Regions from separate parts of the Caballeronia sp. LZ034LL genome, predicted to be linked through region 3. Evidence: predicted binding sites of a transcription regulator. Region 3 holds the regulator's gene; each other region holds the start of a gene.
The links. Region 3 encodes FliA, which starts transcription of late flagellar genes. Its sites were predicted from a motif close to CTAAAGTTTNNNNNNNNNNNGCCGNTA; they were not measured.
Positions count from the first base shown of each region.

Region 1: QCE83_RS09895 (DUF4088 family protein) is a predicted target of FliA. The motif match lies at 6,141-6,167, and genes of this name have one in related genera.
Region 2: QCE83_RS00435 (flagellin) is a predicted target of FliA. The motif match lies at 2,985-3,011, and genes of this name have one in related genera.

Region 1 covers NZ_JARUXR010000001.1:2,139,591-2,150,199, forward strand. Annotated here, with positions in the region: gene QCE83_RS09855 (LUD domain-containing protein) at 1-178, opposite strand, end outside; gene QCE83_RS09860 (LUD domain-containing protein) at 175-1,566, opposite strand; gene QCE83_RS09865 ((Fe-S)-binding protein) at 1,563-2,306, opposite strand; gene QCE83_RS09870 (FCD domain-containing protein) at 2,462-3,199, shown strand; gene QCE83_RS09875 (CreA family protein) at 3,503-3,976, shown strand; gene QCE83_RS09880 (AraC family transcriptional regulator) at 4,031-4,852, shown strand; gene QCE83_RS09885 (AzlC family ABC transporter permease) at 4,984-5,757, shown strand; gene QCE83_RS09890 (AzlD domain-containing protein) at 5,754-6,089, shown strand; gene QCE83_RS09895 (DUF4088 family protein) at 6,255-7,016, shown strand; gene QCE83_RS09900 (ATP-dependent helicase) at 7,030-9,159, opposite strand; gene QCE83_RS09905 (hypothetical protein) at 9,317-9,577, opposite strand; gene QCE83_RS09910 (hypothetical protein) at 9,630-10,094, opposite strand; gene QCE83_RS09915 (RNA-binding S4 domain-containing protein) at 10,390-10,609, shown strand, end outside.
Region 2 covers NZ_JARUXR010000001.1:92,344-102,952, forward strand. Annotated here, with positions in the region: gene fliD (flagellar filament capping protein FliD) at 1-1,211, opposite strand, end outside; gene QCE83_RS00435 (flagellin) at 1,378-2,886, opposite strand; gene QCE83_RS00440 (aldo/keto reductase) at 3,131-4,081, shown strand; gene rpsU (30S ribosomal protein S21) at 4,459-4,671, shown strand; gene QCE83_RS00450 (hypothetical protein) at 4,782-5,147, opposite strand; gene QCE83_RS00455 (hypothetical protein) at 5,177-5,602, opposite strand; gene QCE83_RS00460 (DNA-3-methyladenine glycosylase I) at 6,067-6,672, opposite strand; gene QCE83_RS00465 (BadF/BadG/BcrA/BcrD ATPase family protein) at 6,787-7,719, shown strand; gene QCE83_RS00470 (Cof-type HAD-IIB family hydrolase) at 7,833-8,672, shown strand; gene QCE83_RS00475 (hypothetical protein) at 8,766-9,047, opposite strand; gene aqpZ (aquaporin Z) at 9,350-10,129, opposite strand; gene QCE83_RS00485 (glycosyltransferase family 4 protein) at 10,383-10,609, opposite strand, start outside.
Region 3 covers NZ_JARUXR010000001.1:2,942,914-2,953,522, forward strand. Annotated here, with positions in the region: gene QCE83_RS13575 (aromatic ring-hydroxylating dioxygenase subunit alpha) at 1-466, opposite strand, end outside; gene QCE83_RS13580 (GGDEF domain-containing protein) at 781-1,785, shown strand; gene QCE83_RS13585 (RNA polymerase sigma factor FliA) at 1,847-2,578, opposite strand; gene QCE83_RS13590 (MinD/ParA family protein) at 2,597-3,514, opposite strand; gene flhF (flagellar biosynthesis protein FlhF) at 3,507-5,294, opposite strand; gene QCE83_RS13600 (thiamine pyrophosphate-binding protein) at 5,632-7,326, shown strand; gene QCE83_RS13605 (PepSY domain-containing protein) at 7,405-7,668, shown strand; gene QCE83_RS13610 (cytochrome b/b6 domain-containing protein) at 7,674-8,219, shown strand; gene QCE83_RS13615 (branched-chain amino acid ABC transporter substrate-binding protein) at 8,271-9,416, opposite strand; partial or broken gene putA (trifunctional transcriptional regulator/proline dehydrogenase/L-glutamate gamma-semialdehyde dehydrogenase) at 9,517-10,609, opposite strand, start outside.

The DNA.
Region 1 (10,609 bases), 800 kb from region 3:
CGTTCACGTCCTGCACACTCGATGCCTCGACACACGTGCCGCCCATCGCGGCAAGCGCCGTGCTGAAGCGCTCCTTCAGGTCGCCCGGCGGCGCCGGAAACAGCGGCACCTCCGGCCGCGGACGCGCGGCCGGCTGCGCCGCGCGGATCTTCGAGAGAAAAGCTTCGCGACTCGTCATTTGGCCGGCTTCCGGTTTTTCCTATACCACTCGTGAAAGGTCTCGGCGGGCGCTTCGGGCAGTTCGCGCTGGCGCCCCCAGATGTTGAGCGGGTTATAGAGCACGAAGTTGGGCAGACGCTTGAGCGCGCCGCCCAGCGACGCCACGCTCGCGCGATACAGCGTCGGGCTCGCCAGCAGCCGCCCCGCCATCTTGAGCACTTCCTGCTTGACGAAGGGCACCTCGTGTTTATCCGCGATCACCTCGCGCCACTTGTAGATCTGCTCGTGAATGTTCACCTTCACCGGACAGACGTTGGTGCAGCTGCCGTTCATCGTCGAGGCAAACGGCAGCGCGCTGTAGCGCTTCAGGTCGTGGGTCGGATTGATGATCGCGCCGATCGGCCCGGAATACGTACCGCCGTACGACAGCCCGCCGCTTCTTCGATACACCGGACACGTGTTCATGCACGCGCCGCAGCGGATGCACTTGAGCGAAAACCAGAAGTCGTCCATCGCCAGGCGCTCGGAGCGGCCGTTGTCGACGAGGATGAAGTGCATTTCCGTGCCCGGCCGCGGCTGGCGGAAATGCGAGGTGTATTGCGTGATCGGCGAGCCGAGCGCGCTGCGCGACAGCATGCGCACGAACACACCGAGATCCGCGATGGTCGGAATGATCTTCTCGATGCCGATCGACGCGATATGCAGCGGCGGCACGTTCGCCGACAGGTCCGCGTTGCCCTCGTTCGTGCACACAACAACCGTGCCCGTCTCCGCGACCGCGAAGTTGCAGCCGGTCATGCCGGCGGTCTTCTCGCGCACGAAATACGGCCGCGTGTTCATGCGCTGGCTTTCCGCGAGATAGTGGATGTCGCTGTTCGCGGGATCGGTGCCGATGGTGCGCCCGAACAGTTCCGCCACGTCCGCGCGCAGCTTGTGGACGGCCGGAACCACCATGTGGCTCGGATCCTGGTGATCGAGCTGCTGGATGCGCTCGCCGAGGTCCGTCTCCATCACCGTGATGCCGCGCGGCTCGAGATAGTCGCGCATGTAGCATTCGTCGGTGAGCATCGACTTGCTCTTCACGAGGGCGGTCATGCCGCGCTCGCTCATCAGTTGGTAGACGAGTTCGTTGTGTTCCTGCGCGTTCGCCGCGAAATGCACGGTCACGCCGTTCTTCCCGGCCTGATCGGCGAACTGCGCGAGGTAGACCGCGAGATGCGACAGCGTGTGTTCCTTGATGCCCGACGCCAGATCGCGCATGGTTTCCCATTCGGCGATGCCGTGCGATTGCGCATCGCGCTTGGTGCGCAAGTCCCACAGGCGCTTGTCGTGGAAAGCGACGTGATCCGGTTTCTGCAGGAACGCGCCGGCGGCCTTCGCGTGATCGATACGGATGGTCTTGCTCATGCGCGCGCTCCGTTCAGCACCTGCGCGATATGGATGAACTTCGCCTCGACCTTCATGCGGTCGGCGCAGCCCTGCTGATGCATCAGGCACGACATGTCGCCCGACACGATGTACTCCGCGCCCGCGCCGACGTGATCGCTCACCTTGTCCTGCCCCATGCGCACGGAGACGGCCGCCTCGGTCACGGAGAACGTGCCGCCGAAGCCGCAGCATTCGTCGGGACGCGCCGGCGCGACGAACTCGATGCCCTTCACGCCTTCCAGCAACGCGCGCGGCTTCGAGTACGGCGTGCCCGCAACTTCGGAATTCGACGTCTCGCGCAGATGCCGCACCGCGCTGCAACTGTTGTGCAGCCCGACGCGGTGCGGAAACTCGGCCCACGGAAACTCGCGCACGCCGAGCACGTCGTGGAGAAACTCGACCAGTTCGAACGTGCTGCGCCGCACTTTCTGCACGGCGCTGGTCTGCTCGATCGCGGTGAAATGCTCGCGCACGTGATGCGTGCAACTCGCCGACGGCCCCACCACGTAGTCATAGTCGGCGAAATTGCGCGCGAACACGCGTTCCGCGCCGGCGGCGTCCTTGTGCGCGCCGCTGTTGGCCATCGGCTGGCCGCAACAGGTCTGGTCCTGCGGATAGTCGACATCGAGTCCGAGCCGTTCGAGCAATTCCAGCGTGGCGATACCGACTTGCGGATAAAAGGCGTCGATGAAACAGGGCACGAAGAGGGCGACTTTCATGAGGACCGATGGCGGATGTCGATTGCGGGAAAGGGGGCGACGCTTCTTGGTAAGCTTGTTTGGTAAGCTTGGTCTGACCAAGACTTTAAAGAGATGCGTGTTTCGTGTCAAACTCGGGCAAATTCCGAGTTTTCACGTCCCGTCTGCATCAATCGATGACCTTCCAGCCCGTCCAATCGCATTCCTACGCCCGCGTGCGCATCTCGGACGTCGTGTCCGGACAGATCCGCGAGTTGATCTCGAACGGCACGCTGCTGCCCGGCCAGCGCCTGCCCGCCGAACGCGACCTGGCCGAACAGCTGAATGTGTCGCGTCCGTCGCTGCGCGAGGCGCTGATCCGGCTGGAATCCGATGGCTTCATCCGCGCGGCGGCGCGCGGGGGTTTCGTCGTATCGCACGTGACGGCGCCGCTGGTGTCGCGCCCGCTTGCCGCGTTGCTCGACCAGCAGCCGGACGCCAGCGCCGACGTGCTGGAACTGCGTCACGGGCTGGAAACGCTATCGACGGCCTACGCCGCCGAGCGCGCCACCGAGGCCGATCTGGCGCGCATCGCCGCCGCGTTCGGTGCGCTCGAGGCCGCGGTGGCCAGCAAGAGCACGCGCATCGCGGAAAAGGACGCGGCCTTCCATCTGGCCATCGCCGATGCCACGCACAACGTCGCGCTGACGCACGTCATGCATGGGTTGAACGAGCTGGTGCGCGAATCGATGCTGACGTCGCATCGGCTGGTCGACTACGACGACGAAGTCGAGGCCAATCTCATGGCGCAGCATCGCGCGATGTTCGATGCGATCGTCGCGCGCAACCCTGCACGGGCGCGGGAATGCGCGGGCGAGCATCTGGACTATGTGCGGACGCTGTATCGCGATCGGCCGGCGCGTAAGCGGGCATAACGGACATCAGCGAGCGCAAGCGTAATGATTACGTAAGCTCAAGATAGGACAGGACCTACAAAGCTTTCGGACTCGCACGGCTAACGTGCGTGCGCCGCCTTCGCGATACTGGAACCGTCAAAAACAAACACGCGAAGGAGGACAACATGCCTTACTTGCTCGGATGGCTGCTCGGCGTGCCGGTGGTGGTTCTGGTAATTCTCTACCTGATCTTCCATTGAACGGACCCGATGTGCGACACATCGAAAGAACCCAGGGGCGTCGATACAATACGACGCCCCTCTTCTTTTCCGGATGATGTCGATGAAGCGTCCCGTCCTCGCCTTCGCACTGCTGGCCTCCTTCTACGGCGCGGGACTCGCGCATGCCGAGGAGATCGCCAGCGTCAATACCAACTTCCGCTTCACGGGCTCTGACCGCGTGACCGTCGATGCCTACGACGATCCGCTCGTGCAAGGCGTGACCTGCTACGTTTCGCGGGCGCGCACGGGCGGTGTGAAGGGCACGCTGGGCATCGCGGAAGATCCGACCGAGGCGTCGATCGCCTGCCGGCAGGTCGGCCCGATCAAATTCTCCCAGCCGCTCAAGCAGAAGACCGACGTGTTCTCGGCCGGCATGTCGTTCATCTTCAAGACGCTGCATGTGGTGCGCGTGGTCGATACGAAGCGCAACACGCTCGTCTATCTCACCTACAGCGACCGCATCGCGACCGGCAGTCCGAAGAACAGCGTGACCGCCGTGCCCGTGCCGGAAGGCACGACGATACCGGTGAAGTGACAACGTTATAAACTTCCCGTTTCCTTTCTTCATCCGCCATTTCGCCTTTACGCCATGAACGCCGCCCATTTCCGCGATGCCGCACGCTACTGGCGCTCGCCGCTCGTGCCGGACGCGGACATGGTGACCGCGGAATACTACGACCACGAATTCACGCCGCACTGGCACGACGCCTACACGGTGCCGGTGATCGAGGCCGGCGCGGAATGCTTCGACTATCGCGGCGCGCATCATGTGGCGGAAACCGGCTCGGTGCCGGTGATCAATCCGGGCGAAGTGCATACCGGCGCGCGGGCGGTCGATGTCGGCTGGCGTTATCGCGTGTTCTATCTGCCGGTGCCGTTCGTCGAGGACCTGGCGCACGATCTGTGCGGACAACGCGCCGTCGCGCCCCGCTTTCCGGATGACATCATCCGCGACGCCGATCTGGCACGTCGTCTCGTGCATGCGCATCACCTGCTGGAGCGCGGCGCGGATCCGCTCGAGGCCGAACTGGCTCTCGTCGATGCCGTCACCACGCTGGTCGGACGGCACGCGCTGGAGCACACGGGGGCGCTGTCGCTCGCCGCCGACGCGCAACGCGTCGAAACCATGAAATCGCGTCTCGCCGACGACCTGCTCGAACCCGTCACGCTCGCCGAACTGGCGCGCACGGTGGGCCTGTCGACCTTTCACGCCGCCCGGCTGTTCGCGCGCACGACCGGTCTCGCGCCGCACGCGTGGCGCAACCAGATGCGTATCGTGCGGGCGCTCCCCGCGCTGCGTTCGGGCGCGTCGGTCACCGACGTCGCAGCGGCCAGCGGCTTCACCGACCAGAGTCACTTCACGCGCCACTTCAAGCGCGCGTTCGGCGTGCCGCCGGGCCGCTGGCGCTGAGCATCCGGAAAGAAGCACCGCAAAGAAGCGACGGCAAGCGCAAGAACGTACAAGCCATCCGGACACCGCGTTGCGTATCCTCGCTGTCACAGGAGGAAATCTTGAAGGCAACATCTGCACAATCGTCCGCCATGCAGTCCGCGCGGCACTCTACTCGACCGTCCGCGCCGCCATCCGGCCAGGCACTGCGCGAATTCGCCGCCGGCGCCCGCGACACCCTTCCGATGATGATCGGCGCCGCGCCCTTCGGCGTGATCTTCGGCACGCTCGTCACGGCCAGTCCGCTCTCGCTGTGGCACGGCCAGCTGATGTCGCTCGCCGTGTTCGCCGGGTCGGCGCAATTCATCGCGGTCGGCCTGATCGCGTCGCACGCGAGCTTCGCCGTCATCTGGGCGACGACGCTCGTCGTCAATCTCCGTCATGTGCTCTATTCCGCGACGCTTGCGCCGTATGTCGCGCATCTGCCGCGACGCTGGCGCTGGGCGCTCGCCGCCGTGCTCACCGACGAAGTCTTCGCCGTCGCCTACGCGCACTATCAGAAGCGCAATCCCGGCGAGATCGGACCGCACTATTTCTTCGGCTCCGGCGTCGCGATGTATCTGAACTGGCAAGCGTGGACGCTCATCGGCCTGCTGTTCGGCGCGGCGTTTCCCGGCCTCAAGTCGCTTGGACTCGACTTTGCGATGGTCGCCACCTTCATCGCGATCATCGTGCCGCAGCTCGTCGCGGTGCGCTTCGTCGCGGCGGCGCTGGCCTCGGGCGTGCTGTCGCTCGCGTGGCAGGACTGGCCGTACAAGCTGGGCCTGCTCGCGGCGGTGCTCGTGGGCGTGGCGGTCGGCATGATGCTCACGCTGCGGGACCAGCGCGCGCAACGCAAGCAAGCTTCGAAGGAGCACGCGCAATGAATGCTGCCTCGAACTACGTGCTGCTCATCCTCGGCATGGCCGTGGTCACCTTTACGATCCGCGCCGCCGTCTTCGTGCTCGGCGAACGTCTGCCCTTCCCGCCCATCGTGCGCACCGCGCTCTCGTTCGTGCCCGTGACGGTGCTGACTGCCATCATCGTGCCGATGACCGTCTCGCCGCACGGCACCGGCGCCGAGCTCACCTGGCGCAATCCGCAGCTGGTGGCGGCGCTCGTGGCGGTCATCGTGTGCGTGCTCAGCAAACGGCCGCTGCTGACCATTGCGGTGTCCCTGACCGTGTTCTTCGTCTGGCAACTGCTGGTGTTGCGCTAACGTTTTCCCTCCATCGGCGTGCAAACCGCCTTCAAAAAGCGCCAAGAAAGCCTCAAGTTCCCGGAACCCGCGCCGATATCAGAAGCGAATGGCCTCCGCTCACAGAAGCGGCGCCACCAGCATCACCTGCTTCCGGCGTATCCGGAAGCGGAACCGGGAACCAACATGCGTCAAATCACCCTTTCGCTCCGCGAAGAGACGATCGCTTCCTTGCAGCGCGACTTCGACGCCTTCCTGCGTCTGTCGCTGAAGCTGGATCCGCAGTTCGTCACACCGTCGTTCGAAGACTTCTTGCGAGCGATCCTGCTCGACAACCACACGCCGCTCACCGAGCAGGCCGTGCAGCGCATGCTCTCGCACGGCCAGTACGCGTGGGCCAAGCGCGCGCTCGACAAGGAGTTTCCGGATGTCGTCGAGATCCTGATCCGGCAGGCGGCCGAACATGGCTTCGCGTTCGCGATTCGCGCCGACTGGACCGCGGAAGATCTCGTCAAGGCCTCGCGCGAATGGGCGGCGGCCATCGTCACCGAAGCCAAGGGCGACGTATCGCAAGTGGACATGCTGGCCTCGCAGATCAAGTCCGCGGCGGCGGACATTCGCGAAGTGGAAGAGAAGATGCAGACGCCCGCATGGCGGCTCGCCGATTCGCTGCGCCAGCGCGTCTACGAAATGAAGATTTCGGTGGAAACGAGCATCGGCTCGACGGCGCGCGAGAAGCTCGGTGAACTGCGCTGTCTGCTGCGGCTCGGCATCGTGTATGGCTCGATCCAGAAGCAGGAAGCGCAGCAAGTGCTCGAAATGCTGCGCTCGCTGCGCCCGGAACTGTTCGTCGAAGAGCCTTACGACGGCTACACGCGCTTCGCCGCCTGGCTGCGCAGCATTTTCTCGCCGCCGCGCACGCCGCGCGCCTCGCGCGCGCAGCGCTGATCGCGCGCCCGTCTTACTCCCACATCCCCTTCAGGCGCGCCGCGATATCCAGCTTGGCCTTCGCGGCTGCCGCCAGCCCCGCGGCTGTCGGCGCCGTGGGCGCGATCACCGGCGGCCAGGCCGCCGTCTCGAACTGCGGCAGCAGATGCGGCGGAATGAAGCGCGTACGCTGCGCCCACACGTGGCGGTCGCCGAGATGCGTCTGGTTGTGCACGTAGAAGCGCTGCGGCGTGATGACATGCAGGTCTTCCTTCGCACGCGTCATCGCGACATACAGCAGGCGCCGCTCTTCATCGATTTCCTCGTCGCTGCCCGTGCCCAGGTCGGACGGAATGCAGCCGTCCACGCCGTTCAGCACGAACACGTTGCGCCATTCCTGGCCCTTGGCCGAATGGATGGTCGAGAGGATCAGATAGTCTTCGTCCAGCAGCGGCACGCCGGATTCGTCGCTGGTTGCGTCGGGCGGATCGAGCGTGAGTTCGGTGAGGAAGCGTTCGCGCGTCGGATACGTCGACGCAATGCTCTCCATCTGCAGCACGTCGCCGATACGGATCGCCGCGTCCTCGTGATTGCGTTCGAGATGCGGCTCATACCAGCGGCGGATCATTTCGAACTCGGCGGGCCAGCCCGATTCGCGGCCGCACAGCTTCGCCATCAGCCCGACGAAACGCGGCCAGTCCTCGCTGGCGCGCGCCGGCGCCTGGAAACCGGCGATGGCCTGCGACGCCACTGCCTGCGGCGCGCTCACGCTGTCGAGCAGCCGCCCGGCCAGCGCCGGCCCGATACCCGGCAGCAACTGCGCGACGCGAAAGCCCGCGACGCGGTCGCGCGGATTCCCGGCCCAGCGCAGCACGGCGAGCACGTCCTTGACGTGGATCGAATCGAGGAACTTGAGGCCGCCGAACTTCACGAACGGAATGTTGCGCCGCGTGAGTTCGATCTCGAGCGTGGCGCTGTGATGAGCCGCGCGGAACAGCACCGCCTGCGACTTGAGCTTCATGCCGCCTTCGCGCGCCTCCAGCACTTTCTCGACGACATAGCGCGCCTGATCGGCTTCATCGGCGACGCTGACGACGCGCGGCTTCTGCGCCGACGCCTTGTCGGTCCACAGGTTCTTCGTATAGCGCTCGGATGCGAGCCCGATCACCGCGTTCGACGCTTCGAGGATCGGCTGCGTCGAGCGGTAGTTGCGATCCAGCGTGACGCTGGCGGCGGGCGGGTCGAAATGTCCGGGGAAGTCGAGAATGTTGCGCACCGTCGCGCCGCGAAACGAGTAGATGGACTGCGCATCGTCGCCGACGACGGTCAGGCCGCGCCCGTCCGGCTTCATCGCGAGCAGGATGGACGCCTGCAGGCGGTTGGTGTCCTGGTATTCGTCGACGAGCACGTGATCGAAACGGCTCGACAAGTCCGCCGCAACCGACGGCTCCGCCGCGAGATGCGACCAGTAGAGCAGCAGGTCGTCGTAGTCGAGCACGCTTTGCGACTGCTTGGCGTTCACATACGCGGCGAACAGGCGCTTCAGGTCGGCTTCCCACTCGCGGCACCAGGGAAACGACTGATCGAGCACCGTGGCCAGCGACGCGCCGGTGTTCACGACGCGCGAGTAGATCGAAAAGCAGGTGGACTTGGCCGGGAAGCGCTTTTCCTTCGACGACAGGCCGAGCTCGTGGCGCACGAGATTCATCAGGTCGGCGGAGTCTTCGCGGTCGTTGATGGTGAACGACGGCGCAAGTCCGACAAGATCGGCGTGATCGCGCAGCAGCCGCGCGCCGACGCTGTGGAAGGTGCCCGACCAGGTCAGTCCCTGCGCGATGGCGCTGCGCGTGCCGAGCGCCTGGGTGGCGATGCGCGTCACGCGCCGGGTCATTTCGAGGGCGGCGCGGCGCGAAAAGGTGAGCAGCAGGATGCGATGCGGGTCCGCGCCCTTCACCAGCAAGTGCGCGACGCGATGCGCGAGCGTATTGGTCTTGCCGGATCCCGCGCCCGCGATGACGAGCAGCGGGCCGCCACGGCGATCAGGTTCATCGACACCGAATTCGACCGCCTGGCGCTGCGCCTCGTTGAGCTTCGCGAGATAGTCCGCGACTTGTCTGGCGGTGGCATCGGCAGCGGTGTCGGCGGTATCGGGGAGCGTGAGCACGGGAACAAGGACGGGCGGGAAAAGAGTGACGCACACTGTATATCCATACAAGCTTTGCGCGCAAGTCTTTGCCAGGGCTCAGCTTTTGGCCCCAAAAAGAAACAAGCCCGGTTCGTCGGGAACCGGGCTCGCCGTGCTGCTCGATGCGTTCAGACGATCAGTCCGCCTTCTTCGCGTTCTTCAGCTTCGCGTCCGCAGCGGCTTCGTTGGCTTCGGACTGGGCTTCGGTCTTCTTCTTGTCGGCCTTGGCCTGCGCGACAGCCGCGTCCTTGTCGGCCGACGCCTGCTTCTTCGCCGCTTTCTGATCGGCCTTCGTCATCGGCGCGTCGCTGGTGGTCTGCGCGAACGAAACCGCGCTCGCGCTGGCCAGCGTCGCCGCGACGAGCGCGGCCAGGAATGCCTTCGATCCTTGCTTCATAAGTCCTCCCTTGAACGTTTCCGCCTGGACAGCGACTCGCTTAGTGATCCGCTTAGTGCTGCAGTCCCGTGTCCTTCGGCGTGCTCGGCTCGGTGGCGTTCAGTTCGGCCTTGGCGGCGTCCTTGTCGGCCTTGCGATTGATCTTCGCGTTCTTGACCTCTTCCTTGTAGTCGGCCTTGGCCTGCTGGCGCTGCGCCTTCAGTTCGGCCTTCGACGCCTTCTTCGACGCGCGGTACTCCGCGTTGGCCTGTGCGTTGGCGTTGCGGCGCTGCACGAGCGGATCGGTCGGAGCGGGCGCGACGAGGTTCTGCGGCGCCGGCGTCGCCGGTTGCTGGACCTGCGCGGGCATGGCGTTGCCGGGCATCTGGTTCGACATCTGGCCCGGCGCCGGCTGCATGGTCTGCGCCTGTGCGGGCGGGGGCGTCATGGGGGCCGGCTGCGTGCTTTGCGCAAAGGCGCTCGAAGCAGCGAGCGTGGCAATGGCGGTACCGATCAACAGATTGCGAGCTTGAGTCATGAGCGTGTCCTCTCTCTGGTTTGTGTGCCGCCGGAATGCTGTCCGCGCGGCGTTTGTCGATTTGGAAAGATGACCGAAGCTGTTTCAGTCAATTCGTCGGACCCCTCGGTGCGCGGACGAGTTCTCCGAAAGCTGTCATTGTTACCGACGGTTTCATCTGGCTACATTTGCCAACCAGACTGCTTTCGAACCGTTTACCGGGGTCCCGTTTGCAAGGAGCACGGCGCATGCCCGGCGCGTGGCGCCGGTGGTTTATGATGGACGTCTCCTTCCTGCAATCCTGCTTCGCCCGTCCATGCCGTCACTCCAATTCACCCTCACGGGCGACTTCGTCGAACTTCACAACCTGCTCAAGCTGATGGGTCTCGCAGACAGCGGCGGCTCCGCGAAAGCGCGCGTCGCCATGGGCGATGTCACCGTCGACGGCCACGTGGAACTGCGCAAGACGTGCAAGATCCGCGCGGGCCAGGTCGTCAAGCTCGACGGCCAGACCATCCGCGTGCGCGCGCCCGAGT
Region 2 (10,609 bases), 2.9 Mb from region 3:
GTGCCGCTGCTGTTGGTGAGCGCGTCTTCGTCGGTCGAAAGCGTGCCGTCCGGCTGCAGCGTGATGCCGATCGACGCCAGGTTCACCTTGCCCGTGCCGACGCCGATGCCCTTGCTGATCGTGCTGGAGATCGTGTTCTTGATGGTGTTCATCATCGAGTCGCCGAGCAGCGCGCCTTGCGAGCTGGCGGTCGAATCGAACGACGTCAGCGACGACGCCGTGCTGATGAAGTTGTTGTAGGCGGTGACGAAGGCATCGATGGCGGTCTTCTGGCCGGTGACGTCCTGGCCGATCGTGAGCGTCTGCGTCGTGCCGACGGAGTCCGCGGTGATGTTCATCGTGACGCCCGTTACCGCTTCCTTGATCGTGTTGCTCGAACTCGTGACCGGCGTGCCGGCCACCGTCAGATGCGAGTCCAACCCCGCGCTGGATTGCGTCCAGCCGCTGGTGCTGCTGACGGTGGTGTGCTCGGGGACGGTGATGGTCTTGGTCGGGTCGGTCGGGTCCGGATCGGTGGTCGTGGTGGACGAGCTGACCTGAAGCTTGTTGATGGCGGAGGTGCTGTCGTCCGCCGTGACATCGACGCCGATCTGGTTGCCGAGACCCGTCGACGTGGAGCGCAGCACGAGGTGCGCGCCGTCCGAGCCGTTGACGATGGTCGCGGTGACGCCGGGATTGTCGGACGCCGAGTTGATCGCCGACACGATGCCCGACAGCGTGTTGTTGCTGCTGTCGAGCTTGATCGTGCTGCTGTTGTTGCCGACCTTCAGCGTGATCGAGCCGGTGCCGAGCGCGTCGGTGGTCGAGAACGTGCCGGACGTGATCGATTGCGCCGAGGCGATGTTCTGTACGTTGACCGCGTAGCTGCCGGCCACGGCCGTGGTGTCGGCGCTGCCGGTGAGGCCCTTGCCGTCGGCGGTGGCGGTGAACGAGCCGAGCGTCTTGCCGTTGGCGAGATTCGTGATCGAGCTTTGCAGCAGCGACAGCACGGACTTCAGGGTGCCGATCGCGGTGAGCTGCGTGTTGTCGGCGGTCTTCTTGTTGTTGAGCGCGTCAGTCTGGCCTGCGACCTTCGCGTTGACGATCGCGGTGACGAGCGAGTTCACGTCCATCGTCGAGTTGGTCGAACCGCTGATGATCGACTGTGCGGCCTGCTGGACGGCGCTGGTCGGATCGACAGTGGAAGCCGATGTCGTGGCTACGGTGGTCATGTGTGCTCCGCTCGTGTTACTTCGCGATCGTTTGGAAAAGGGCGGAAGTCGTCATCTTCCGAAAACGCGCATAGGGAGACGAGCTCCCTTTGCGCTGACTGCTTTGTTGCTTCCGGCGCGCATTGTACTGGCTGATGCGCGCCGGTTACAGCGTCGGCCGTGATGCTTAGCCGAGGAGCTTCAGAACTTGCTGGGGCATCGAGTTCGCTTGAGCCAGCACCGAGATACCGGCTTGTTGCAGCACTTGAGCCTTCGACAGGTTCGCGGTTTCCTGCGCGAAGTTCGCGTCGGTGATCTGCGACTGTGCCGACGACAGGTTGGTCGACTGAGCCGTCTGCGTGGCAGCGATCGACGAGAAGCGGTTCTGCGCGGCGCCGAGGTCAGCTTGAATCGAGTTGACGTCGTTCAGTGCGTTGTCGATCGATTCGATCGCGAGGTTCGCGCCATTGGCCTTCGTCAGGTCGATGTCGGAAACCTTCGGCGGGACGTTTTGCGCGTTCGCTTGAGCGATGCCGGCAGTGGCAGCGGTGGCGTTGGGGTTGGACGTGTCGAAGCCGGTCGGCGTCGTGCCGAGGGCGCCGCCAGCCTTGAACGTGACCGAGCTTCCCTTCGTGTTGTCGGCGTTCGCCGTGACGGTGAACAGGGCCGCGCCAGCCGTAGCAGCATCATTGCCGTTCTGGTCGGTGTACGTCATCGTGCCATCGGACTTCTGCGTGATGGTGATCGACGTGATCGTGCCCGCGCCGGCCGCAGCGGCAGCGCCAGTGGCGTCCACGTTCAGGCCCGAGATCGTGCCGAACACTGCGGTGTTGCCCGTCGTCGGAAGCGTTGCAGCAGCGCTGGTCGTGTTCAGTGCGTCCAGTGCGGTTTGAGCCGTCGTCTTTGCGCTCGCTTGCGTCGATGCTGACAGTGCGCCCGTCGTGTTCGCGGCCAGCGTCAGCGACGTACCCGTGCCGGTCGTCGTGCCTTGGAACAGCGCGGTCGTTGCTGCGCTCGACAGTGCCTGGTTGTTCTGGTCGGTGAACGTGAAGCCGCCCTTGCCGTCAGCCAGCACGTTGATCGACGTGATGTCAGCCTTGGTTGAGCCCGTTGCTGCAGCGCCGGCGCTCGTCAGGCTCAGGCCCGAGAGCGTACCGATCGTCGCGCCTTGTTGCGGCAGACCGCCACCGAGTTGAGCAGCCGACACGCCGTTGCTCAGATCGATACCGATGGTCTGGCCGACGTTCGCGCCAACCTGGAACGACACCGTGCCAGCCGAACCGTCGAGGACGTTCGTGCCGTTGTAGGTCGTTTGCGAAGCGATACGGTTCACTTCAGCGATACGCTGCGTCACTTCCTTTTGCAGCGAAGCCTGGTCGCTCGACGAGAGCGAGCCGCTCGAAGCCTGCACCGCCAGCTGGCGAATACGTTGCAGGTTGTCGGAGATCTGCGACAGGCCCGAAGCAGCCGTCTGGGTCATCGAGACGCCGTCGTTGGCGTTCGACACACCTTGGTTCAAACCGTTGATCTGCGAGGTCATGCGCGAAGCGATGGCCTGGCCCGCTGCATCGTCGGCCGCGCTGTTGATGCGCTTGCCCGACGAGAGGCGGGTGATCGCCGAAGACAGCGCGCTTTGCGTGCTGTTGAGGTTCTGCTGAGCAACCAGCGAGTTGATATTGCTATTGATACCGATCATTTGTTCTCTCCTGGGAGACTAATCTGGCTTTGGCTAATGGCACCGAGTTGTTGCCTGGCGGTCCTGCGCTCGGTGATAGCCGGCCGCCTACTTGAGGTTATCGGGCCACTCGAAAAAAACTTAAGGCCGGGCTAACCGATTTGTGTAACGAATAGTGTCGAAAGCCTTCGAAGGCCCACCCAGCAAGCCTTCCGAATCACGCGTATGCTTTTTAGTCCCTCTTCCACGCGGATTCGGAGCATTCATGCAGACACGTAATGTCGGTATATCGGAATTGAAAGTCGCGCCTTTAGTTTTTGGCGGCAATGTATTTGGCTGGACCGCCGATGAACGCACGTCGTTTTCCATCCTCGATGCATTTGTCGATCACGGTCTGAATTTCATCGATACCGCCGACGTTTATTCCGCCTGGGTCGAAGGTCATCAGGGCGGTGAATCCGAGACGATCATCGGCAAGTGGTTCAAGGAGAGCGGCAAGCGCCACAAGATCGTGCTCGCGACGAAAGTGGGCAAGCTCAGCACGCGCCCGGGGCTGACGGCCGCGAACATCGCCGCAGCCGTCGACGATTCGCTCCGACGCCTGAAGACCGATTACATCGATGTCTATTTCTCGCATTACGACGACGAACCCACGCCGCTCGACGAGACGCTCAATGCCTATCAGAAGCTGATCCAGGCGGGGAAGGTGAGGGTGATCGGCGCGTCGAACTATACGGGCGAGCGCCTGGAGGAAGCCTTGAAGGTCGCGAAGGATTCGGGCCTGCCCGCCTACCAGATCCTTCAGCCGGAATACAACTTGTACGATCGGGAAGCCTATGAAACCGGACTCGAGCCGGTCGTGCAGCAACATGACGTGGCGGTCGTGCCTTACTACGCGCTGGCGAGCGGCTTTCTGTCGGGCAAGTACCGCTCGAAGGCGGACACGCAGAACAAGGCGCGCGGTTCGCGCGTCGAGAAATATCTGGATGCACGCGGCCTGAAGATCCTCGATGCACTCGACGAAGTCGCGAAGCGCAACGACACGACACCCGCGACGATCGCGCTCGCGTGGCTGATCGCGCGGCCCAGTATCACGGCGCCGATCGCGAGCGCCACGTCCGTCGCCCAACTGGATAGCCTCGCGGCCGCGACGCGCCTCGCGCTGTCGGGCGAGGATGTCGGGCTCCTCGACGAAGCCAGTGCGTGGCAGAAATAATCTGTCACATCAAGGAGTTGGGCGGTGCGAGGTGTTGGCAGCGGCGCGCTGTTCTGGTAACATCGCGCCCGAATCGAGAAATGTGCCCGATTTCCTGCCTTCGCAGCCGAATGACACCGTCAAGATCGACAACGTCACACTCCGGCGGCGAACGGCTCCGAAACGCGCGTTCACGTCGTTCTTTCGAATGCGCATGCCGCTTCGGCGGCTGAATCCCAACTCTCTCTGTTCCGGCCTCCGTGGCCGCTTTGCTCGTGTCCGTCGCGGCGCGCTGGCTGGTGTCATCCAGTGCCGCGTCCGGCGGACGATCGGAGTGCCGGGGCGCGGCGGTTTTGTCGTCGCGCGCTTAGAAATACGTTTAGCAAACCAGGATTTACATGACCACTATCGTCCTCAAAGAAAACGAGCCGTTCGATGTCGCGATTCGGCGTTTCCGCCGCACCATCGAGCGCAACGGCACCATCGCCGAACTGCGCGAGCGCCAGTCGTACGAAAAGCCGACCACCGCGCGCAAGCGCAAGAAGGCAGCTGCCGTCGCGCGTCTGCGCAAGCGCCTGCGCAGCCAGATGCTGCCGAAGAAGATGCACTAAGCATCGCGTGCAAGCCGGGGACGCAATTCCTCGGCGTGCATGGCAAAAAGGCGGTGCGACCCGTGAGGGCGCACCGCCTTTTTGCTTTGTGTACGTGAGGAAGACTGGCTTCAGACGAACGCGTGCCGCTTGCCGAGCGCGGCCAGCAGATGCGGCCACTCATCCACGTCGGCGTCGTCGTGAACCTGCTCGAGTTCGATCAGCAAATCGATGATGTTGGGATCGTAGGCGTTCACATTCGACGCGTAGAGCGCGCGCATCAGCTCGCCGTCCTGCGCATGCCGGTAGTAGGAAATGCCGACACCTTCCAGCGCCGCCTCGTACAGATCGTCACGCACGAGCGAACCAATCGCGCACTTGCGGCCTTCCGGGCTGCGCAGGCGGCAGGAACCATTGTCATCTTCGGACACCGCGCGCTGGGTCAGCAAATGCGTGCTGACGCGTTCGTAAATGTCCTTAGGGCTCAACATCTTCATCGGGCTCAACATCACTACACCTACTGTACTCAGGCAGCCGTTTTCAGAAGTTCGGCGGAAAGCCCGAACTGACGCGCGATCGACGACAGACGCTCGCGCCATTCCCACTTGCCGAAGACGTCATGGACGTTTTGCAGGCAAGAAAGCAATTCGACGGTATTGGGATCGAACACGTTGATGCGCGCACGAAGCAGCGCGCGCTTGAGCGCCGCGACGCCGACATCCATATAGGCCGGCACATGCTCGGGCGGTTTTGCGATGTAGCGGATAGGCACGCCTTCCATCGCCGTGACGTAGTCGCGCGGCCTGATGAAACGGCCGACAGGGCAGCCGCCGCAGTAACCGCGATAGGCGCCGCCGCCATGCGGGAGCAATGCGGCCTGTCCCTGCACGAACAGATGCTGTACGGCGCTGTTGAAAATCTCCTGATGGGTCAGGAAGTTCAGGCTTTTCATGATCTTCTCCCCTGCGCCCCTGCGCAGCGGCCATGCGTTTGAATTCGAGAACCTGCACCTGCTGCTCCGGAACGGCGGCGTTGTTGCGATGCTCAGCAACATCAAAAAACGCTGATGCCTTCCGGTCACTGCTTCGAACACGGCGCTTTTCCCGGCCTGGGCGTTCGGTCTCACTATCGCCCTGTGTGCTCGCATCGGATTTCTACACTCGATGAACGATCCGTACACCGTCTTTATAACGGTTCGGCCCGGTAAAAAGGTGCGCCAGCGCACGCGAGGACGCCATTTTTACACGTACCGTACGTTCGTGCAGTGCGGAAAACCCGGTCTGATGCCTTGCTGTTCGGGGTTTTGCGCGTGCTTCACTGCAAAAAAACATGCTTCCATCAGGACTTTCCCTAGCAAGGGACAATCGCACTCGAAAATGTGGCCAAAAAACTAAAACTCTCTGCGCTTCGAGTCCTTCACTTCGATCTCGGCGACGCGCGCTTGCGCCGGGTTCCGGCAGAGGTTCGCGCAATGCATCCGGCCGCGTGATCGTTGACCATGCCGGTTGCCTGCATGAACGCATAGCAGATGGTCGTGCCGACGAACTTGCAACCGTACTGCTTGAGGGCGCGGCTCAGGGCATCCGATTCGGGCGTCGAGGCGGGCGTGGGATGCTTCGCGTCGCGCGGGGTATCGATGGTGACACCGTCGACAAACGACCAGACGAAGTCCGCGAACGATCCGTGCTCCTGCTGGATCTGCTGGACCGCGCGCGCGTTGAGCACCGCTGATGTCACCTTCGCGCGATTGCGCACGATGCGCGCGTCCTGCACTAGCCGCTCGATGTCCTCGTCGGTGAAGCGCGCCACGCGACCGATGTCGAAATTCGCGAACAAGGCGCGGTATCCCTCGCGCTTGTTGAGGATGGTCGACCACGAGAGCCCAGCCTGCGCGCCTTCGAGCACCAGCATCTCGAACAGATGCTGGTCGTCGTGGGACGGCACGCCCCATTCATGGTCGTGGTAGTCGATCATCGCGTCAGTGGTTGCCCACGTGCAGCGGGCCAGTTGGGTGTCTGCCATGTGCGGTTCCCGGTGGTCATCAAGGTCGCTTCAGCATAGCGGAACGTTCTCGTCGCGCCACCTCGTCCATTTGGCTAATTGGCGCAGGCCGCCGCGGCCGGTAAGCTGGCGTCCATGAAATCCATTCCGACTTTGACTTCCCCCACCGCAGCAACAGACGCCTTCCTGCTCGGCATTGACGGCGGCGGCAGCGGTACACGCGTGATCCTCGCGGACGCGCAGGGCGTTGAGCTCGCACGCGCCAGCGGCGGCCCGTCGGGTCTCGGGCTCGGCGTCGAGCGAGCCTGGCAGTCCATCGAGGACGCGTGCCGCAGCGCGTTCGCCAGCGCGGCGCTGCCGTTTGACTGGCGTGCCTGTGCGCTCGGCTGCGGTCTAGCGGGCGTGAACAATGCCGACTGGCTCGCGGCCTTTCTTGCGGCCGCGCCCGAAGTGCGCGCGTTGCGCGTCGAGAGCGACGCCTACACCACGGTGGTCGGCGCACATGGCGGCGAACCTGGCGTGATCGTCGCATTGGGTACGGGCAGCATCGCGGCTGTGCTGGCCCAGGACGGGGTATGCCGCATCACCGGCGGCTACGGTTTTCCGAGCGGCGATGAGGCCAGCGGAGCCTGGCTCGGGCTGCACGCCGTGGTTCATCTGCAGCGCGTGCTCGACGGTCGCGCCGCAGAAGACGGCTGGTCCCGTGAATTGCTCGCCCGGACCGGCGCGACGGATCGCGACAGTCTCGTCGTGTGGCTGTGCAACGCGAACCAGACCGCCTACGCCACGCTCGCACCCAGCGTCTTCGCGTTTCGCGATCACCCTGGTGCCGCACGGTTGCTCGCGCAGGCCGGCCAGGAAATCGAAGCGCTCGTGGCTGCGCTCGACCCGCACGGCGCCTTGCCCATTGCCTTGTGCGGCGGGCTCGCCGTTCCGTACGAGCCGTTCGTGCCGCCTGGTCTGCGCGAGCGGATGCGCGCGCCGCGTGCAGATTCGGCCGCGGGCGCGCTCGAACTGGCGCGCCGGGCGGCGTCCGGGTCCAGAGAGGCTGCGGGCACTGCGCGATAAAATGGCGCACTTCGCGGCAGGTTCCTCCGCTCATCGCTCCGCACAGGGCGCGCGCAACCAGGTAGGCAGTGTACGCAGCGCACCCGGCGCCTGAGCCCACGACAAAGGCAGGCATGTACTCGGCCATCGCAACCGATCTCGACGGCACGCTTCTGAATAGCGACCACCAGCTCGATCCCTTCACCGCCGAAACCGTGCGCACGCTGGCGGCGCGCGGCGTGCCCGTCGTCATCGCGACGGGACGGCATTATCGCGATGTCGCCGGCATTCGCGACGTGCTCGGTGTCGACGCCTATCTGATTACATCGAACGGGGCGCGCGTGCATGCGCCGGGCGATCAGCGCATCTATTCGCGCGATCTCGACCCGGCCGCCGTGCGGCGCCTCGTGCAACCGGATCTCACGGGCACGCATGGGCGCGTCATCGTCAATCTGTTCGCCGACGACGCCTGGCTGATCGACCGTCATGCGCCCGAACTGCTGGTCTTCCACCAGGACTCGGGATTCAAATATGAAGTGATGGATCTGCGCGAGCACGACGGCGAGAACATCGCGAAGGTGTTGTACATCGGCGAGCCGGCGGATCTCAAGGAAGTCGCGGCGAATCTGGAACGCGAGTTTGGCGACTCGCTGTATGTCACCTATTCGCTGCCGGATTGTCTCGAAGTCATGACCTCCGACGTCTCGAAAGGCCGCGCGCTGCGTTTCGTGCTGGAACGGCTCGACGTCGATCCATCACAGTGCGTTGCTTTCGGCGACAACATGAACGACATCGATCTGCTCGAAACTGCAGGGCATCCGTTCATGATGAACAACGCCAATCCGGACCTCATCAAGCGGCTGCCTGATGTGCCGCGCATCGGCAACAATTTCGAGGCGGGGGTTGCGCATCAGCTGCGCAAGCTGTTCGGGATTCGCGACGAACTGGCTTCGCCGGGTTACCCGCAGGACTGACGCTGGTTCGAGCAAAACGCAAGACGGGCGGCTGGTGTGGTCCAGCCGCCCGTCGCGTTTTAGTGGTCTCCCGCGAGCGGGGCATGCGCGTGCTTAGCCGCGATGTCCCCAGTTGTTGCCATAACCGCGATGATCCCAGCCGGTGCGATTCCAGTGGCCTTGATCACGGCCGTCGTGCCAGCGCGGTGCTTCGTGACGGTAGTACGGTGCGCGATACATCGGCGCCGCCGGGCGGACATAAACGGGAGCCGGGGCCACATAGGCCGGCGCGCCGAGCGACACGCCGATGTGCAGATCGCTGTGAGCCTGAGCTGCGCCGACTGCACCCATGGCAAGACCGGCGGCGACGAGCATGTGAGTGACGATGCGCTTCATTGTGTTTCTCCTTGAAGGCGACGTGTATGTCGCATGAGTCCAATGTACGGGCGCAGCGTCTTACACGCTTCGACGACTTGTTACCGTATGCAAGGACGAAGTAAGGAGAAACGGAAACGCTCTGATTCGGAGAGCGTGCGTGTGAGCCCCGTCAGACGGGCCTCACACGCAAGTGGTTTGCAACAGATGCTTAACGGCGCGGCAAATCATAAGCAAGCTTCGTAATTCGGCATTACATTTGTCGCGCCGGTTTAATCATTCGAGTCTTCAAAGAGCGTGTCCATCAGCCTTAGTTGGCTGCCTTAATCGGCCTCGCGAGCAGTCTCCGCGAGCGGAAAACCCACCGTTTTCGGGTTGCCGCGAACCTCGGAAGGCTCCTGCCGGAATGCCTGACGCGTAAGCGACGGATAGACCAGCCCTGCGATGATCGCGCCCACGATAGGCGCAATCCAGAACAGCCACAGCTGATCCAGCGCCCAGCCGCCGACGAAGAACGCCTGGCTCGTCGAGCGCGCAGGATTGACCGACGTATTGGTGACCGGAATCGAGATCAGGTGAATGAGCGTCAGGCACAGGCCGATGGCAAGCGGCGCGAAACCCTTGGGCGCCCGGTCGTCAGTGGCGCCGAGGATCACGAAGACAAAGAAGAAGGTCATGGCGATTTCGCAGATCAGCGCGGCGATCATCGTGAAATGTCCCGGCGAGTGCTCCGCAAAGCCATTGGCGGCAAAGCCGCTCAGCGAGAAATCGAAACTCGGGCTGCCGATGGCGATCAGGTAGAGAACCCACGCCCCCAAGGTCGCGCCGATCACCTGCGCAACGATATACGGCACGAGATCGCGCACGGGGAAGCGCCCCGCGGTTGCCAGGCCGATGCTCACTGCCGGATTCAGATGGCAGCCGGACACGTGACCGATGGCATACGCCATGGTCAGCACGGTGAGACCGAATGCCAGCGCAACCCCCGCGAACCCGATGCCAAGCTCAGGGAAAGCAGCGGCAAGCACGGCGCTTCCACAGCCGCCCAGAATCAGCCAGAACGTGCCGAAGATTTCGGCCCCAAGACGTTTCGATAAATTCATGTTTCCGCCTTCGTGAAATGTGAATTGCCGGTGTTTCGAAAAGAGCACTTAATGAGCGCATCGAGCGCAGTTTAAGCGCGCTTTCTTTTGCAAATTGTCAAAATTGATCGATAAATCGGCGGATTCAACACGTGCGGAAGAATTTTAGGATTGTTCGGCCACGACAGTCTCAATAAGCTCGAGACGAAAAAAAACCGCCCCGAAGGGCGGTTCTCGTTGCGGTCACCGAAGACCGCATGCATGGAAGGGCGGCTTAGCCGACGGCAACCTGGCGCAACACCGGGCGCTTGGCGGCCTGGAGCATGGCGGTGTAGCTGTCGACGTAATTCTGCGCCATCGTCTGCGCGCTGAAACGGCGTTCGAACTGCGCGCGAATCTCGGTGCGCGAGAGTTCGTCCAGACGCTGCAACGCGCCCACGGCACCCTGCACGTCCTCGCAGATGAAGCCCGTCACGCCATGATCGATCACCTCGGGCACCG
Region 3 (10,609 bases):
TCTCGACCACTCTCGGTGCCGATGACCTCACCGTCTGCGGCGCAAGATTGATACGGCGCCCGCCGGGCACATCGGCTTCCGGATAGAAGTCGAGTGCATACGCGGGCTCGCCGAAACACATCCAGACCACGCCGTACTTCTCCTCGCTGACGAAGGTCGTCGCGCAGGCGCGTTTCGGCGGACGCAGTGCGGGATTCGACGGGATATGCAGACATTGCCCCTCGATGTCATACCGCCAGCCGTGATAAGGACAGGTGATCCAGTCGCGCGATACCGTTCCGAGCGACAGCTGCGCCCCGCGATGCGGACAGTAGTCGCGCCACACATGCGCTGCACCGAGACTGTCCCGCCACACGACGATGCGCTCATCCGCGACGACGAATCCTCGCGCCCCGCCCTCCGGCACGTCCTCACTGTTGCAGACCGCCAGCCATTCGCCTTGCAGGGAAGAAGCGTTGTTGTTCATTGTCATGAGCCGTAAGCAGGAAGCGGAAAGCGGGAGGATTCAAGACACCGCATTCTCCCCAACCGATCCTGCAGCGAAATCGCAAAAAGTAGCAGAATAGCGGGTCGCGCGACGGTGCAACCCGATGCAACACCTTCGCACCGCTTCCCGCGACGGGGCCGCAAAAAAAGAGACAGCAGCACACCATAACAGCAAGAAATCACCATCCAGGGGTTCATATGGAGCAGGCGCATCAACCGGCACGCCGGATCCAGGCTTTCATCGGGTCCGGGCACCGGAGTCCCGAACGGGAGCAGGCCACGCTTCGTGTCTGGATGGGGACAGCAGTGCTGCTCGCGTATGGCCTCTTCGAGTGGTGGCGCCCGTCACACGATGCCTCGATGGTCGTGCGGCTCGTCGCCCTCTATGTGTCCTACGGCGCCCTGACGCTGTTCGTCGTGAGCCGCGCGAGCGCCACGTCCCTGACGCGCCTCACGCTCACGACCATCGCCGATCAAGCCTTGCTCGGACTTGCGCTCGCGGCCGGCGGCGCCAGCGCGCTGCCGCTCATCTGGGTGATGTTCTGGTTCCTGATCGGCTCGGGATGCCGCTATGGCAAGCGCACGCTCGCGGTGTCCTGTGCGACGGCGCTCATCGTGGTGATCGCGCTCGGCCTCGGACAACCGTGGTGGCATGCCAATCTGCCGGCCGCGATCGGCCTGGGATTGAGCGTGCTGGGGGCATCGGTGTATCTGAGCGTGCTCGTCGACCGTCTCGGCAAGCTCAATCTGGATCTCGCGCGCCAGGCGTCCACCGATCCGCTCACCGGACTGTCGAATCGCTATGCGCTGGAGAAGATCGTCAACCGGGCGATGGCCGCGCCGCCCACCAGCCACGACGCCGATGACGCCACGGCCCTGCTGCTGATCGACCTCGACGGTTTCAAGGAAGTGAACGACACCTACGGGCACGCCGTCGGCGATGTGCTGCTGCAATCGTTCGCCCATCAGCTCGAGGCGCGACTGCGCCGGACCGACACCATCGCCCGGCTCGGCGGCGACGAATTCGTCGTGCTCGCGCATCAGGTGCGGGACCGCTCGGCGGTGCTCGCCGTGGCCGACAGCATCCATTCGGCGCTCGCCGCCATCACGTCAGTGCAGGAGCGGGCGGTATCGGTGTCGGCGAGCATCGGCGCCTGCCTGCTGTCCGGCGCGACGATCGCGCGCCCGTCCGACATGAACACGGTGCTGCGCGCCGCCGACCGCGCGATGTATCGCGCGAAAAGTCTGGGCGCCGGCAAGACCGTGTTCGCCGAAACCCACGACTTCGAAACCAGCTAAAAAAATGGCCCGCATCGCTGCGGGCCATCCGTGTCATGCGTCACCGTTCAAGCGTCGGGTTTCACGCTTCGGCGCCGGTCCAGGCCTGTTCGCGCAGCTTCGTGCGCAGACGCGCCACCGCCTGGCTGTGCAGCTGGCACACGCGCGACTCGCTTACTTCCATCACCGCACCGATCTCGCGCAGGTTCAGGCCGCGCTCGTAGTACAGGCTCATCAGCAGCTTCTCGCGTTCCGGCAACCGGTCGATGGCTTCGATCAGCGCGCCGCGCAGGCTGTCGTCCATCAGCGCGGACAGCGGATCCGAACGATCGACGCAATAGCGGTCGAGGAACGGCTCGTCATCGGCGGAACGGTCGAAGTCTTCGTAATAGATCAGCTGCGCGCCGTGCAGGTCCTGCAGCATCGACTGATACTCGTCGAGCGGCATGTTCATGTGCTCGGCAATTTCCGTCTCGCTGGCGGAGCGGCCGAGGTTCTGCTCGACCTTGTGCACCGCCGATTCCACCTCGCGCGACGTCTTGCGCATGCTGCGCGGCAGCCAGTCGTTGGCACGCAGTTCGTCGAGCATCGCGCCGCGGATCCGCTGGCTCGCATACGTTTCGAACTGCGCGCCCTGGTCTTCCTTGTAGCGGCCGGCCGCGTCCAGCAAGCCGATCATGCCGGCCTGGATGAGATCGTCGAGATCGACGCTCGCCGGCATCTTGGCGACGAGCTGAAGCCCCAGCCGGCGAACGAGCGGTGCATATTTCGTCAGCGTTTCGGACTGTGAGAGTTTGCCTTGGGCGTTATACATCTTGGTCACCTATCTTGATCACATCGACGCCGTGCTGCTCATGGCCAGTTCGTGAAGCGCGGCTGCACGATGCGCCGTCTCCCGTCCGCCCTGCTCAGAGTCGCCAACCGGAATTCGCGCGTCCGCCTGGCCGTTCGCCGCACGCGCATACGGCGCGGGGCGCATCGGCCAGTGCAGGAGCTCCGCCGCAATCGCGCGGTAGTCGCGTGCCGCGGCCGTGGCCGGGAACGCTTCGACTGCGCAGCGTGAGAGTTCCTTAGCCCGAGCGACGCGCGCATCCTCGGACACATATCCCGCCTGCACCAGCGACACAGCCAGATACCGGCTTGCGACGCCCGACAGGTTGTCGAACGCGACCGCCGCATCGGCCGGGTTCTGCACGTGATTGATCAGCACGCGGAACTGGCCGATCGCATGGGCGTAGTGCAGACGCTTCATGCACGCATACGCCTCGGTGATCGCCGACGCGGCTACCCGCGTCACAACGAGAAAGTCATGCGCCTGCGCCGCGAGCGACGAGAGCGCGCCATACCGGTCCAGCTGCGCGTCGATCAGCACGATGTCCGCCGGACCATCCAGCAGCGCGCGGCATTGCGCGGCGTCATGGCTGATGCGTTCATCGCGCGGCGCCGCGAGCAGCGAGAAACCGAACGGCGTGCGCCCGGCGGCGTCCGCGAGCGTGCTGCGGCCCGTCATAACCGCGGCGGCGGCGCCGGCATCCTCGATACCGACGAGCCGGCTGGCCGAAGCCGCGTTGCGATGCTCGTCGATCACGAGCACATCCTTGCCATGCACCGACAGCGCCGCGCCGAGATTCACCACCGTCGACGTACAGCCGATTCCCGCCGGGCCGCCCACAACCGCCACCACACGCGAGCCAGCTCGCGTGAGGAGCCGTCGCAGACCTTCTGCCTGATCGAGCACGAACTTATCCAAAGTGCACCCCATGCATGTCGGTCGAGGCACGCGCGGACAGCGCGGAAAGCAGCGCGGGGACTTCTTCGTCGTTCGGCACGAACGGCGAGCCGTCGCGCGGAATGCAGAACGCGCTCTTGATGAGGAAACGCTTGGTCGCGACGTACAGGTTCTCCGGCACCTTCTGTCCGGTCGAGACGTAATGCACCGGCAGCTTGTAGCGGATCACCGTGTCGAGCACGCCGCCGAGATTGGTGGCTTCATCGAGCTTGGTCAGGATGCAGCCCGCGAGCGGCGGCTGGTCCGGCGCGCTCTTGTAGGCCTGCACGACTTCGTTCAGCGTGTCGCCGTGGCTCGTCGCGTTGAGCAGCAGGATGCGCTGCACCGGATGGCCCGCGCCGCACAGCATCGCGATCTGGTCGGAGACCATGCGGTCGCGCTGGCTCATGCCGATCGTGTCGATCAGCACGATATGTTTGTTACGCAATTCGGACAGCGCCAGTTGCAGGTCGGCGGCGTCCTTCACCGCGTGCACTGACACGCCCAGGATCTTGCCGAAGATGCGCAGTTGCTCGTGCGCGCCGATCCGGTAGCTGTCGGTGGTAAGCAGCGCAACCTTGCTGGCGCCGAAGCGCATCACGCAGCGCGCCGCGAGCTTCGCCGTGGTGGTCGTCTTGCCGACGCCCGTCGGGCCCATCAGCGCGAACACGCCGCCGCGCTCCATCAGCGCGTCTTCGCTGTCCATCACCGGAATGTTGCTTTCGAGGACTTGCTGCACCCATTCGAGCGCGCCTTCGACACTCTCCATCTCCGGCATGTTGTCCATCACCATGCGCACGAGCTGCGCCGAGAAACCGGCCGAGAACAGGCGCTTGGTCAGCGCGCCGCCCGTCGGGTTGCGGCGCTGGCGCTCGCTCCACATCAGGCCGGCGAAGTGCTCTTCCATCATCTCGCGCATCGACGAGAGTTCGTTCATCACCGTGTCGTTGACGACCTGCTGCATGCGCGCGCGGATCGCCTCGGTCACGACCGCCGCCGCATTCGCGGGCAGGCCTTCGAAGACGCTTTCCGGCGTGGCGGGCGCGGCGGCCGGCGCCGGCGTTTCAGCGTGCGGCGCGCTCGTGTTGATCTTGTGCGCGGCGCGGCGGGCAGCGACCTGCGCGGCTTCGCGCGCCCAGTCCGGCGTTTCGACCTTCTGCTGCACGGCCGGCTGCGGCGCCGCTTCGGCGCGGGCCGGCTGCTGCTGACGCAGCGCAAATTTGCCGGCTTCCAATTCGGTCGACCGGGCGGTCGACTGGACCGGCGCCTGCGACAGCGTCGTCACCGGCACGCCCATGCCGCGCGCAATCGCTGCCGACGGCGTGAGCGGGCGGTTCGACGGCATCGACGCCTGTTGCGCCAGACGCTTCGCGTGTTCGATCAGCCACGGGTTGGTGTCGGCCATCGTGGGGGACGTGTCGTCGGCGGAAGAAGCGAAGTCGTCTTCGTCGTCGGCCGTTGCGCCGAACACGGAGGAAAACACGTCGCCGTTCACGTAGGGGTTCGTGGCTGCCTGCTGTTTCACCGGGATCGCTGCCGCCGCTGCGGCCAGCGCCGCGCGCGACGCGCCGCCCGAACGCACCGCCTGCTCCTGCGCGGCGGGCGAGATCGAAGCGATGTCGCTGTCCGCCACCGCGACGATTTCGACCGAGCCGTCGTCCAGCGTGCGATTCGACAACACCACGGCATCGGGACCGAGCGTTTCACGAACCTGGCGCAGTGCGTCACGGCTGTTCGCGCCGATGAATCTACGAATGTTCAAACTTGCCCCCGATGAGGTGTGATACGGCGATCGTTGCGAGCGAACCGGCCTGCCTGCCTGCCGGTCCCGCTTTTCAGTGAAGCCATTATTGCGAAGTTCCCCTTAAGCCCATCGCTGGATAAAGGGTGGGAAAAAGGGGTATTTCGGCTGATGGACGGCTGATCGACACCTCAGGGCCGGAACATGGCGCGCCCGCCGCCGGCAAATGTTCCCGGACCGCGTGTGGCCGAACGCGTGCCCGAACGCGTAAGCTGGAGGGCACGTCGCTCACCGTCCGGCACCTCTCCGGCATCGAACCGAGGCGTTTCCGGACATTTCAAGGAGACTTCATCGCATGATGTCCGCTGCTTCTCACGCCTCTTCCGAAAGCCAGACCACCGGCGCCCGTCTCGTCGTCGATGCGCTCGTTCATCACGGCGTCGAGCGCGTGTTCTGCGTGCCCGGCGAGAGCTTCCTCGCCGTGCTCGACGCGCTGCACGACGAAACCGCGCACATCCAGACCATCGTCTGCCGCCACGAGGCCGGCGCGGCGAACATGGCGGAGGCAGTCGGCAAGCTGACCGGACGTCCGGGCGTGGCGATCGTCACGCGCGGGCCCGGCGCGACGCATGCGTCGATCGGCGTGCACACCGCATTTCAGGATTCGACGCCGATGCTGCTGCTCATCGGCCAGTGCGCACGCGATCACATGGACCGCGAGGCGTTCCAGGAGATCGATTACCGGCGCATGTTCGGCCAGATGGCGAAGTGGGTCGCGCAGATCGACGACCCGCGCCGCGTGCCGGAATACCTGAGTCACGCGTTTCACGTCGCGACGGCCGGGCGTCCCGGACCGGTCGTGCTCGCGCTGCCGGAAGACATGCTGACCGAGACGCTCGCCGCCATCCCGCCGCTGCCGCGCTACCAGCGCGTGGCGGCCGCGCCCGCGCCGGCGCAGATGGAACGCCTGCGCGAGCTGCTCGGCAATGCACGGAAGCCGTTCGTGATCGCGGGCGGCAGCGGCTGGACGGAAGAAGCCACGCAGGACTTCGCGCGCTTCGTCGAGCAATGGCAGTTGCCGGCGGGCTGCGCATTCCGCTATCAGGACACGCTGTCGAACGAGCATCCGAACTACGCCGGCGATGTCGGGCTGGGCATCAATCCGGCGCTCGCCGCGCGCGTGCGCGACGCCGACGTGCTCTTCGTGCTCGGCCCGCGCATGGGCGAATCGACGACGGGCGGCTACGCGCTGCTCGACATCCCGAAGCCGAGGCAGACGCTGATCCACGTCCACCAGGGGGCGGAGGAACTCGGGCGCGTCTATCACGCGGATTTGCCGATCGTCTCGGGCATGCCCGAAATCGCGGCGATGCTGGCCGCGCTGCCGCCGCCGCGTTCCATCGCGTGGGCCGGCGAGGCGGAAGCGGCACACGCTGCGTATCTCGACTGGCGCGAGCCGCGCCCGATGCTCGGCGATGTCCAGCTCGGCGAGATCATGCGCCAGCTCGCCCAGACCCTTCCCGCCGACGCCATTCTCACCAACGGCGCCGGCAACTATGCGACGTGGCTGCATCGGCATTACTCGTACCGGCAGTTTCGCTCGCAGGTCGCACCCACCAGCGGCGCGATGGGCTACGGCGTGCCTGCCGCGATCGCGGCGAAGTCGCTGTACCCGGAGCGCACGGTGATCGCGTTCGCGGGCGACGGCTGCTTCATGATGTCGAGCCACGAGCTGGCGACGGCCATGCAATATGAATTGCCGGTGATCTTCATCGTCGTGAACAACGGCCAGTACGGGACGATCCGCATGCATCAGGAACGCCACTATCCGAACCGCGTGCATGGAACCGGACTGACCAACCCCGACTTCGCCGCCTACGCGCGGGCGTTCGGCGCGCACGGCGAACTCGTCGAGACAACGGGCCAGTTCATGCCCGCGTTCGAGCGCGCACAGCGTTCCGGCCTGCCTGCCGTGATCGAAGTCCGCATTCCGGCGGAACAGAGCACGCCCGGCGCGACGCTCGAACACATTCGCCAGCAAGGCAGGCGTTAGCGGACAAACTTTCAGTCTGCTTGCAGTGCGCTCCCGGTGGCGCTAGAGTAGCCCGTCCAAAACCACCGGGAGTAAGTCATGCTGAAGATTTTGGCGTTGTCGTTGGCGATGGGAATGTCGGGTGCGGCGTTCGCGAAGGCGGATTGCACGGCGCATCCGAAAAGCGAATGGATGAAGGAGTCCGACGCGAAGGCCAAGCTCGAGGCCGAGGGCTACAAGATCCGCAAGTTCAAGGTCGATGGCAACTGCTACGAGATCTACGGCCACGACAAGAACGGCAAGAAGGTCGAGATCTATTACGACACGAAGACGCTCGCGGTCGTGAAGTCGGAAGTGGAATAAGCGTCATGTCTCCGCCCGTGACCCGGCCCACGAAAGTCTGGGACATCTGGGTTCGGCTCACGCACTGGGCCGTCGCGGGCATCGTCCTCTGGAACCTGTTCGGTCCGACCGATTTCACTCACCGGCTGCTCGGGTATGGCGCGGCGGGTCTGGTCGCCGCGCGCATCGTGTGGGGCTTCATTGGGTCGCGATACGCGCGCTTTTCCGCGTGGTGGCCCAAGCGCATGCATCTCGTCGGCTATCTGCGTTCGCTGGCCGCCAGGCAGCCGATGCACCATCTTTCGCACAATCCGCTCGGTGCGTTGATGGCCCTCACGCTCTGGTGCCTGATTCTCGCGCTCGCGCTATCCGGCTGGATCATGCGGCTCGACGCCTTCTGGGGCGAAGACTGGCCGCAGGAGATCCACAGCTGGCTCGCGGTCGCGGTGGAAGTGTGCGTCTGCGTGCATGTCCTCGCGGCCGTGCTGATGAGTGTGTGGACACAGGAAAATCTCATCAAAGCGATGCTGACGGGCAACAAGCGCGATCCCGAAAAAGAAAAAGCCCCGTAACCGGAGTCACGGGGCCTTCACCCGAAACATCAACCGCAAAAGCTGGCGTGCTTACTTGCCGCCCACGCTCTGCAGCGTCGTCCACTTGCCGCCGACGACCTTGTACAGCGTGATGCCGCCGTTCTTCAGATCGCCCTTCGTGTCGTATTCCAGATGCTTCGCCGTCACGCCCTGCATGTCGGTCTTCGCGAGGAACGGCAGGTACTTGGCCGGATCCGTCGAGTTGGCCGCCTTCATCGCGGTGAACATGGCCATGGCGCCGTCGTAGGCGTACGGCGAGTAGGTCTGCACGTCTTCGTTGAAGCGCTTCTTGTACTTCGCTTCGTAGGCCGGGCCGCCCGGCATTTCGTTCATCGGCAGGCCGGCGAGCGAGGCCACCGTGCCGTCGGCCGAGTTGCCCGCGATCTTCAGGAACGTGTCCGTCTTGACCATTTCGCCCGCCATCAGCGGCGCGCGCAGGCCGAGCGTCTTCATCTGCTTGACCATCGGAGCGGCTTGCGAATCGGCGCCGCCGTAGTACACGAGGTCCGGATTCATCGACTTGATCTTGGTCAGGATCGCCTTGAAGTCCACGGCCTTGTCGTTCGTGAATTCACGGTCGACGATCGTGCCGCCTGCTGCCTTCGCCGCCTTCTCGAACTGGTCGGCGAGACCCTGGCCATAGGCCGTGCGGTCATCGACGATCGCAATTTTCTTGACCTTCAGGTTCTTCACCGCGAACTCACCCGCGACCGAGCCCTGCTGCGTGTCCGAGGTCATCATGCGGAACGCCGTCTTGAAACCCTGCGTCGTGTATTCCGGCGCCGTGGCCATGGCGATCTCGGGAATGCCCGCGTTCGCGTAGATGCGCGAAGCCGGGATCGTCGTGCCCGAGTTGAAGTGCCCCAGCATGCCCTTGATGCCGCCATCCACGAGCTGCTGCGCGACGGTCGTGCCGGTGCGCGGGTCGGCCTGGTCATCGGCCGATTCCAGCACGATCCGAACCGGCTTGCCGCCGATCACCGGCTTCGTCGCGTTGAAGTCTTCCACCGCGAGCGTGATGCCGTTCTGCATGTCCTTGCCGTAGTGCGCCTGCGCGCCCGTCAGCGGGCCGGCGTAACCGACCTTCACGTCTTCCGACGTCTGCGCGACTGCCGTCCCCGCGAACAGGCCGGCGAGCGTCATGGCTGCTGCCAGCTTGGTCATCGTGTGCTTCATAGCTTCTCCTGGTTCCAGTGTGGATGGCAGCGCGTGCCGGGATCGCCGTGCCTGCTGCCGCTTGTTTGAATGTTCCTGATCCGACCGTCCGAGGGGTAACTCAGCCGATCGTCATCAAATTGGCATTGCCGCCTGCCGCCGCCGTGTTCACGCTCACCGAGCGTTCCGTCAGCAGACGTTCGAGCGCATAGTCTTCGCCGTCGTGGCCTGCGTCGGCGAACGCTCCCGCAGCCACGCCCTGCACCGATACGATCGGTCCCGGACGCTTCGCGACTTCCTTCACCAGCGACAGCAGTTCATCGCTGTCGCCTTCGAACAGCACGGCGTCGAAATCTTCCGCCGCTCGGCGAACCTGTGCATACGGCTTGAGCGCCGCCGGCAGCGACGCCGCCAGTTGCTCACCCGCCGATCCACTGAACAACGCGCGGTTGCCCGTCGCGAGCACTGCCGCGAACTGCGCGCGCGCGCCGCTTTGCGTCGCCGCCACGCACAGCACCGTGCCGCGCGCGCCGAGCGTATAGGTGTTGCGTTCGCCCGTCGGGCCGGTCAGCACCGCCGTCGCGCCCGCCATCACATGCTGCAGATAGCCGTCGCAACGCGCGGCCGTGTGCGGATCGCGCTCGCCGATCGCCCAGTCGCGCAACGCGGTGAGCGCCGCGGCCGGCGTGTCCTTCGTCGCGGCCGGATCGACGGTCAGCGCGGTTTCCAGCGACTTCGGCAAACCGCTCGGGCGCTTGGCCAGGAGGCGTTGCAGATACAGCGCGCCACCCGCCTTCGGACCCGTTCCCGACAGACCTTCGCCGCCGAACGGCTGCACGCCGACCACGGCGCCGATCACATTGCGGTTCACGTAGATGTTGCCCACGTGCGCCCGCGAAATGACATGCGCGATGGTTTCGTCGATGCGCGTATGGATGCCGAGCGTCAGGCCATAGCCGGTCGCGCGAATTTGGTCGAGGAGTTTATCAAGGTTCGATCGGCGGTAGCGAACCACATGGAGCACCGGGCCGAACACTTCGCGCTTCAGTTCGTCGATGTTCTCCAGTTCGATCAGCGTCGGCGGCACGAAGGTGCCTTGCGCGCAGTGGTCCGGCATCGGCAGCTGCACGACGTTGCGGCCTTTCTCGCGCATCGCGTCGACGTGCGCATCGATGCCGCGCTTCGCGTCCGTATCGATGACCGGGCCCACGTCC